Regions from separate parts of the Cellulosimicrobium sp. So1_17 genome, predicted to be linked through region 1. Evidence: predicted binding sites of a transcription regulator. Region 1 holds the regulator's gene; the other holds the start of a gene.
What was found. Region 1 encodes LexA, which represses DNA repair genes until DNA is damaged. Its sites were predicted from a motif close to TCGAACANNTGTTCGA; they were not measured.

Region 1 (4,416 bases):
GGGCGTCGCCGGCCTCATCCGTACGCACCTCCTCACCGAGCGGACCGGGGTCTTCACGTCCGCGACGCTCGCGCTCGGCGGGACGTTCGACGCCGTCGCGCGCACGTTCGGGCTGGGCGGCGGCGGGTCGGACGGCGAGGAGGCGCCCTCCTGGCGAGGCCTCGACGTCGGCAGCCCGTTCGACTACCCGCGTCAGGGGATCCTGTACGTGGCCAAGCACCTGCCGACGCCCGGTCGCGACGCCGCGACGGAGCACCAGCTCGACGAGATCGCGACGCTCGTCGAGGCTGCGGGCGGCCGGACGCTCGGCCTGTTCTCGTCGCGGCGGGCGGCCGTCGCCGCTGCCGAGGCGATGCGTGAGCGGCTCGACGTCCCCGTCCTGTGCCAGGGCGACGACCAGCTCCCCACGCTCGTGCGCGAGTTCGCCAACGACCCGGCGACGTGCCTGTTCGGCACCCTCTCCTTGTGGCAGGGCGTGGACGTCCCGGGCCCCTCGTGCCAGCTCGTCCTCATCGACCGCATCCCGTTCCCGCGTCCCGACGACCCCGTGCGCTCCGCCCGCGCCCGTGCCGTCGAGGCGGCGGGCGGCAACGGCTTCATGCAGGTGTCCGCGACGCACGCCGCGCTCCTGCTGGCCCAGGGTGCGGGGCGCCTCGTCCGCTCGACGACCGACCGCGGTGTGGTCGCGGTCCTCGACCCCCGGCTCGTCACCGCACGCTACGGGACGTTCCTCACCCGGTCGATGCCGGGATTCTGGCGGACGACCGACCGCGAGGTCGCTGCCGCTGCGCTGAGGCGCCTCGCCGCCCTAGGCTGAGCGCATCCCACGAGACGGAGGCGCGATGACCGACGCAGGCACCACCTTGCCCACCCCCGCGCAGGCGCCCGCCGGGAGCCCGGTCCCGGGCTCCGCGGCACGGACCACCAAGCTGGCGATCGTCGGGGCGGGTGCCGTCGGGTCGACGCTCGCGTACGCGGCCCTCATGCGGGGGGCGGCCAGGACGGTCGCCATGCTGGACGTCAACCGGGCCAAGGTCGAGGCGGAGGTCCTCGACCTGCAGCACGGCATCCAGTTCATGCCGATGGCGAAGGTCGAGGGGTCCGACGACGTCGCGGTGTGCGCCGGTGCGGACGTCGTGGTCGTGACCGCGGGGGCGAAGCAGAAGCAGGGCCAGACGCGGTTGGACCTCGCCGAAGGCACGATCGGCCTCATGCGCAGCATCCTCCCTGGGCTGGTCGAGGTCGCGCCGGACGCCGTCTACGTCATGGTGACGAACCCGGTCGACATCGTCACCTACGCGGCGCTGAAGTTCTCCGGCCTGCCGCCCGAGCGCCTGTTCGGCAGCGGCACGGTGCTCGACTCGTCGCGCCTGCGCTTCCTCGTCGCACAGCACTGCGGCGTCGCGGTGCAGAACGTCCACGCCTACATCGCGGGCGAGCACGGCGACAGCGAGATCCCTCTGTGGAGCTCGGCGACGATCGGCGGCGTCCCGCTGCTCGACTGGCCCGGGATCGCGGGCCACCCTCCGCTGTCCGAGGACGCCCGCGAGGAGATCGCGCACGAGGTGGTCCACTCCGCCTACCGGATCATCGAGGGCAAGGGGGCGACGAACTACGCCGTCGGCCTCGCAGGTACCCGCATCATCGAGGCGGTCCTCGGCGACGAGCACCGGCTCCTGCCCGTCTCGACGCTGCTGGACGGTGACTACGGGATCGACGACGTGTGCCTGTCGCTGCCGACGCTGATCGACCGCCGGGGCGCGAGCGAGCGTGTCGAGGTGCCGCTCTCCGACGCGGAGCTGACAGGTCTCCGGAGCTCGGCAGAGTCCTTGCGCGCGGTCGCGCGGCGGTTCGGCCTGTAGGAGCGGAGCACGACGGCGGGCCGGTGATCCCACGAGGAGGGATCACCGGCCCGTCGTCAGGTCGGTCGAGCGGCCCGGGGGCGCGTAGAGGTCGGGAACCGTGCCGAGTCAGAGACTGCGCAGGACGGACACGACGCGCCCGAGCACCTGCGCGTCGTCACCGGCGATCGGCTCGTACGCGGAGTTGTGCGGCACGAGCCAGACGTGGCCGTCGCCCCGCTTGAAGGTCTTCACGGTCGCCTCGCCGTCGATCATCGCGGCGACGATCTCGCCGTTCTCCGCGACGTTCTGCCGGCGCACCACGACCCAGTCGCCGTCGCAGATCGCGGCGTCGATCATCGAGTCGCCCTGCACCCGCAGGAGGAAGAGCTCGCCGTCGCCGACGAGCTGGCGCGGCAGCGGGAAGACGTCCTCGACGACCTGCTCGGCGAGGATCGGTCCGCCCGCGGCGATCCGGCCCACCACGGGGACGTACGACGGCGCGGGGTGCGCCTCGTCGTGCACCTGGTCGTCGGCGACGCGGACGAGGGGAACGGCACGACGGCCGTCGTCGGGCTGCACGACCTCGATGGCGCGCGGACGGTTCGGGTCCCGGCGCAGGTACCCCTTGCGCTCGAGCGTGGTGAGCTGGTGCTTGACCGAGGACGGGCTCGTCAGGCCGACGGCCTCGCCGATCTCGCGCATGCTCGGGGGATAGCCGCGCTGCTCGACGCACGAGCGGATCGTGTCGAGGACCAGGCGCTGTCGTGGCGTCAGGCCGTCGCTGCCCGCCGTGCCGTCGGGGAGCTCGCGCACCTCGGCGAGCCCCGCGCTCGTGTTCCTGCCTCGTCCCGCCATCGTGGTCTCCGCCCTCGTCGCCTCGCGGTCGACGCCCGCCCGGAGGTCACCTGCCCCGTCCGGCGCGCCGTCCTCCTCGTCGGTGGTGCCCCGCCGCGCTCGCCGGGGCACCGGTCGACCCGATCCGGTGCGTCGTCCCTGGCGGGAGGCGTTCCGGGCCGGACCTGTCGATGGACATGTCCGGCGAACCGACCTGGTCCCAGGCTAGGGGAGAGAGCGACACGAATCAAACATCTGTTCGAGCATGTCTCGACTCGGCGCGCCGGACGTGGTAGACCTTCGTACAGGTGTTCTACGCACAGGTGTTCGATCCGGGTCCCGGGTCGACGACACAACCCCGCCGGGCCGGAGCGACCGGGGAAGGCGCTCCGGCGCCGGCGGGGGACGGAGGTAGTGATGGCGAGCATGACGGCGACGTGGGGCGAGCAGGGCCTCGCGCGATCGGGTGGTGGCGGCGTACCAGAGGCGCCGCTGCGGCTCACGCGGCGAGGACGGGTCGTCCTGGTGGTCCTCCTGGCGCTCCTGGTCGTGCTCGGCGCGCGCGTGGGCAGCGCCGTCGCGGGGTCGGCAGGAGAGCCCGAGGAGGTCCGGGTCCACGTGGTCGCGGCGGGGGAGACGCTCTGGGACCACGCGTCGGCGCTGGCCACGCCCGGCGAGGACGTGCGCGACGTCGTGGCACGGATCGTCGAGCTCAACGGGCTGTCGTCGTCGGGCCTCCGTGCCGGGCAGCGGCTGCTGCTCCCGGTCGACGCGTGAGGCGCCGACCCGGCCCTGTGACCTACGACACGCGCTCCCGCTCGTCCTGTGCGCCGCCCTGGGTTGCGCTCCACGCTTAGGCGGGCCTAAGTTAGTGTCACCTCACTCGCCTGGCTGGGGGGCCGGGCAGGAGGCGGGGTCGGCGGTCATCCGCGACCCCTGAGCACGTCGGAGCGCGCGAGGCGAGTCGCGCGCGAGATGGGGACGGGGGCGTCCCGACGGGGGCGACCGGAGACGGTCGCCCCCGTTCTGCATCTCCGGGGTCCGGCGCGGCGCACATCTGCTCCGTCCACTGCTCCGTCCTCGGGACCTCGGCGTGTTGCACCGTCGCAGGGCGGCGTCATACGTTCGTCGCGCCGCCCTCGCCCTGCGAGGTGCCGGGGAGCCCAGCCGAGGAGAGCCGTCATGCACTGCCCGTTCTGCCGCCACGCGGACTCTCGTGTCGTCGACTCACGGACGTCGGACGACGGCGCGTCGATCCGTCGCCGGCGTCAGTGCCCGCAGTGCCAGCGACGCTTCACGACGATCGAGACGGCCAGCCTGTCCGTCGTCAAGCGGTCCGGGGTCACCGAACCCTTCTCGCGCGAGAAGATCGTCAACGGCGTCCGCAAGGCCTGCCAGGGCCGGCCCGTCAACGAGGACGACCTCGCGCTCCTCGCCCAACGGGTCGAGGAGACGATCCGGGCGAGCGGGAGCGCCGAGCTCGACGCGTACGAGATCGGTCTCGCGATCCTCGGCCCCTTGCGCGAGCTCGACGAGGTGGCCTACCTGCGGTTCGCGAGCGTGTACCAGGCGTTCGACTCCCTGGAGGACTTCGAGAGCGCGATCACGTCGCTCCGGGTCGAACGGGAGGAGCGGACCGCCGCCCGGCTGGCCGCAGGCGACGACGGGCGCGCGGTGCGCGGCCCCGGCGAGCCCGACGCTGCCGGCAGCGACGCCGGGGCGGCCGGCGGCGCTGACG
Region 2 (4,416 bases), 1.9 Mb from region 1:
GCGTAGTAGATGCGCCCGCTGCGTCCGTTCTTGTTCACCGTCACCGAGCCGTCGGTAGCCCAGATGTGCTTGATGAAGAGCGCGATCTGACGCTTCGGCAGGTGGAAGACGCTCGTCGGAATGAACTTCTCGTGGCTGCGCGCGCCGAACAGACCCATCTCGTCCAGCCACTCGGCGATCGGGTTCCGTCGACCGCGGGCGAGCCTGTACGGCGCCGGGAGCCGGAGGGTCGTCACGCGGGCAGCGGCGTACTCGTCACGGATGGGGGTGATCCCGAACGCGGTCGCCGCGTCACTGACCGCCGTGAGGTTTCGCTCGTCGATCGAGGCGTAGCGGATCGGCCGACGCTTGACGAACGACCCGTCGCCGAGGAGATGAGCCAGCATGACGACCTTCCGGTCGTCCCACTCGGCGTTCCGCTCGGGACCAGGGACGTGGCGCGGCACACCGATGCGCGAGCCGACCTCGAGGTCGCCGAGGGCTGTCCAGCCGTCGTAGGTGAGGAACGGGTGGTTGGCGGTCGCCTCGATCTCCTTGCCCGACGCGAGCCGCATCCGAAAGACGGGCTTCACGCCCGTCGGGAAGACGTGGGTCAGGTGCCGGCGCACGTACTGGAGGCGGTCGTTGAGCGCCCACACCGGGACGTCCTTGGCGTTGAGGGCGAACAGCTCCCCCATCGTCGTCTCGGCCCCCGTGTCCGCGCGCAGGATCTTCGTGTCCTCCGTCAGGCAACCCGACTCGCGAAGGTCGCTCATCTGCGGTTTCTTGTCACCACGCTGCTCCGGTCCACGGTTCAGCTGCGAGATGGCGATCACCGGAACTTCGAGCTCCTTCGCGAGCAGCTTGAGCGCACGCGAGAACTCCGAGACCTCCTGCTGTCGCGACTCGACGCGCTTTCCCGAGGACATGAGCTGGAGGTAGTCGATGACGACGAGCTTGAGGTCGTGCCGCTGCTTGAGCCGCCGGCACTTCGCCCGGATCTCCATGAGCGACATGTTCGGCGAGTCGTCGATGAACAGCGGCGCCTCGGCGACCTTGCCCATGGTGCCGGCGAGCTTCTGCCAGTCGCCGTCGTCCATCTTTCCGGAGCGCATACGCGTCAACGGGACCTTCGCCTCGGCGGCGAGCAGACGCATGGTGATCTCGTTGCGGCTCATCTCGAGGGAGAAGATGACGGACGCCATCTGGTGGTGCACCGCGGCATGCGTGGCAACGTTGATTCCCAAGACGCTTTTTCCGATGGCCGGACGCGCCGCGACGACGATCATCTGCCCGGGGTGCAGGCCGTTCGTCAGCCGGTCGAAGTCAGAGTAGCCGGTCGGCACGCCGGTCATGCCCTCGCCGCGTCCCTGCGCTGCCTCGATCTCGTCGAACGTCGGGCCGAGGATGTCGGACAGCGGCGCGTAGTCCTCCGTCGTCCGCCGCTCGGTGACGGCGTAGACCTCGGCCTGGGCGTTGTTGACGATCTCGTCGACGTCCCCGCCGTCGGTCGCGTACCCGAGCTGGACGATGCGCGTCCCGGCCTCGACGAGGCGGCGCAGCACCGCACGCTCGCGCACGATGCGCGCGTAGTACCCGGCGTTCGCGGCGGTCGGGACGCCGGCCATGAGGTCGTGGATGTACGGGGCGCCGCCGATACGCTGCAGCTCCCCGCGCTTGGTCAGCTCGGCGACGACCGTGATGGCGTCCGCCGGCTCGCCCCGGCCGTAGAGGTCGATGATCGCGTCGTAGACGAGCTCGTGCGCCGGGCGGTAGAAGTCGTTGCCGCGGATCTGCTCGATGACGTCGGCGATCGCGTCCTTGGAGAGCAGCATGCCGCCGAGGACGCTCATCTCGGCCGCGACGTCCTGAGGCGGCGTACGGTCGAAGCCGGAGTGACCGGATCCCCCGTAGCTCTCCTCGAGCTCGTCGATCGACATGCGCCCCTCGTTCCCCCGGGGACGCGGCCCTCTCGGGGGCGCCCCGGGCATCGCCCGCGTCGTACACCTGTCCTACAGCGGGCCACCCACACGACTGTCCCGGTGGCCGCACCTCCCACTGCCGACAGGCACGACCCCGCGACACTAGATCCGCCTCCCGGGCACCGCAAACGTGCCTGTGCACGGGCCGGTGGACAGGCAGCCACAACCTGTGGACACGCGCCCTCATGCTGTGCACACCCGGTGGACAACCATGTGGACAACGACGGGATATCCCTGTGTACAGGTGGCCGGAGCCCGCCTGACCAGCATCTTCATTACCCTCAGGGGTGTGGATGAAAGAAAGTCGGACGACACGCCGACGACACGCCGGTCGCTGCTCGACCGACAGATCCTCGCCCTCGCGGTCCCTGCCCTCGGCGCCCTCGTCGCCGAGCCGCTCTTCGTCCTCGTCGACTCGGCCGTCGTCGGACACCTCGGCACCGCGGAGCTCGCCGGCCTCTCGCTCGCCTCGACGTTGCTCGTCACGCTCGTCGGCCTCTGCGTCTTCCTCGCGTACGCGACCACCGCGGCCGTCGCACGACGCCTCGGCGCCGGGCAGGAGCGCGAGGCCCTCCAGTCCGGCGTCGACGGCCTCTGGCTAGCCCTCGGCCTGGGGATCGTGCTGGCTGGCCTCCTGTGGATCACCGCACCCTGGGCCGTGGGCGCGATGGGCGGGACGGGAGACGTCGCGGAGCACGCCGTCGTCTACCTGCGCTGGTCCGCGTTCGGCCTGCCCGGCATGCTGCTCGTCCTCGCCTCCACGGGCGTGCTCCGCGGGCTGCAGGACACCCGCACGCCCCTGTGGGTCGCCGCCGGCGGCGCGACGGCCAACGCCGTGCTCAACGTCGTCCTCGTCTACGGCGTCGGGCTCGGCATCGCCGGCTCGGGCATCGGGACCGCTGTCGCCCAGCTCGGCATGGGCGCGATCCTTGTCGCGGTCGTCGTGCGCGGTGCCCGACGACGCGGCGCGGCCCTCCGCCCCGCCGCCGGTGGCATCTGGGCCAACGCGCGCGCCGGCACACCGCTGTTCGTCCGCACCCTGTCGCTGCGCCTCGCGATCCTCCTCACCGTCTTCGTCGCCACCGGCCTCGGCGAGGTCACCCTCGCCGGCTACCAGGTCGTCGCCTCCGTCTGGGGGCTCGCCGCGTTCGCGCTCGACGCGCTCGCGATCGCCGCGCAGGCGCTCGTCGGCTACGGCCTCGGCGCCGACGACGTCCCCCGGGTCCGCGCCGTCCTGCGCCGCACCCTGCAGTGGGGCGTCGCGGCAGGCGCGCTGCTCGGGCTCGTCATGGCCGCCGGCGGCTGGTGGTTCGCCCTGCTCTTCACGTCCGACCCCGACGTGCGGACCGCCGTCGCGCTGGGCATGGCCGTCTGCGGCTTCCTCCTGCCCATGGCGGGGTGGGTATTCGTGCTCGACGGTGTGCTCATCGGCGCCGGCGACGGCCGGTTCCTCGCGTGGGCCGGCATGCTGACGCTCGTCGTCTACGTGCCGTTCGCGCTCGCCGTCCGGCACTGGGCGCCCGACGGCGCGGCAGGCCTCGCGTGGCTCTGGCTCGCGTTCGCCGGGGTCTTCATGGCGGCCCGCGCCCTGACCACCGGTCTCCGCGCCCGCGGCTCGCGCTGGATGGTCACCGGCACCGCCTGAGCCGACGTGTCAGGACCACAGGACACCCGAGCGTTCCCCGACCCTGACACGCGGTCTCGTCGCGCATCGTGTCAGGGCCACGGGACACCCAGGTGACCTGTCGTCCTGACACGGTCCGGGAGCGACACGAAGGCCCGGCACCTCGGGAGAGGGACCGGGCCTTCGACGTCCGAGCCCGAGGGCTCAGCGGTACTGCGGGATCAGGCAGCGACGACCTTCACCGCGACGGTCGCGGAGACCTCGGGGTGCAGGCGGACGGAGACCGTGTAGTCGCCCGTCGACTTGATCGGCTGACCGATCTCGATCTTGCGCTTGTCGACCGACGAGCCGGCAGCGGCGACCGCGGACGCGATGTCCGCCGTCGTCACGGCGCCGAAGAGACGACCGGCGGTGCCGGCCTTCGCCTCGACGACGACCGGCTTCGACTGCAGCGAGTCGCGGATCGCCTTCGCGTCGTCGAGCGACGCGATCTCGCGGGTCTTGCGCGCCTTGCGGATCGCGGAGACCTGCGACTCGGCACCCTTCGACCACGGCGTGGCGAGCTTGCGCGGGACGAGGTAGTTGCGGGCGTACCCGTCCTTGACCTCGACGACGTCGCCGGGCTCACCGAGACCGGTGACCTCGTGCGTCAGGATCAGCTTGGCCATGAGTTCTTCCCCTTCCCGCTCAGCGAGCCGTCGACGTGTACGGCAGCAGAGCCATCTCGCGGGCGTTCTTCACCGCACGGGCGATCTGGCGCTGCTCCTGGACGGAGACGCCGGTCACGCGACGCGCGCGGATCTTGCCGCGGTCGGAGATGAACTTGCGCAG

Region 2: a site for LexA is predicted at 1,979-1,994, ahead of ACZCLJ_RS13385 (replicative DNA helicase). Genes of this name have one in related genera too.

The regions. Positions count from the first base shown of each region.
Region 1 covers NZ_CM143702.1:1,094,907-1,099,322, reverse strand. The annotation lists gene ACZCLJ_RS04955 (ATP-dependent DNA helicase) at 1-817, shown strand, start outside; gene ACZCLJ_RS04950 (L-lactate dehydrogenase) at 843-1,862, shown strand; gene lexA (transcriptional repressor LexA) at 1,971-2,699, opposite strand; gene ACZCLJ_RS04940 (LysM peptidoglycan-binding domain-containing protein) at 3,096-3,455, shown strand; gene nrdR (transcriptional regulator NrdR) at 3,861-4,416, shown strand, end outside.
Region 2 covers NZ_CM143702.1:3,040,815-3,045,230, reverse strand. The annotation lists gene ACZCLJ_RS13385 (replicative DNA helicase) at 1-1,919, opposite strand, end outside; gene ACZCLJ_RS13380 (MATE family efflux transporter) at 2,251-3,606, shown strand; gene rplI (50S ribosomal protein L9) at 3,807-4,253, opposite strand; gene rpsR (30S ribosomal protein S18) at 4,273-4,416, opposite strand, start outside.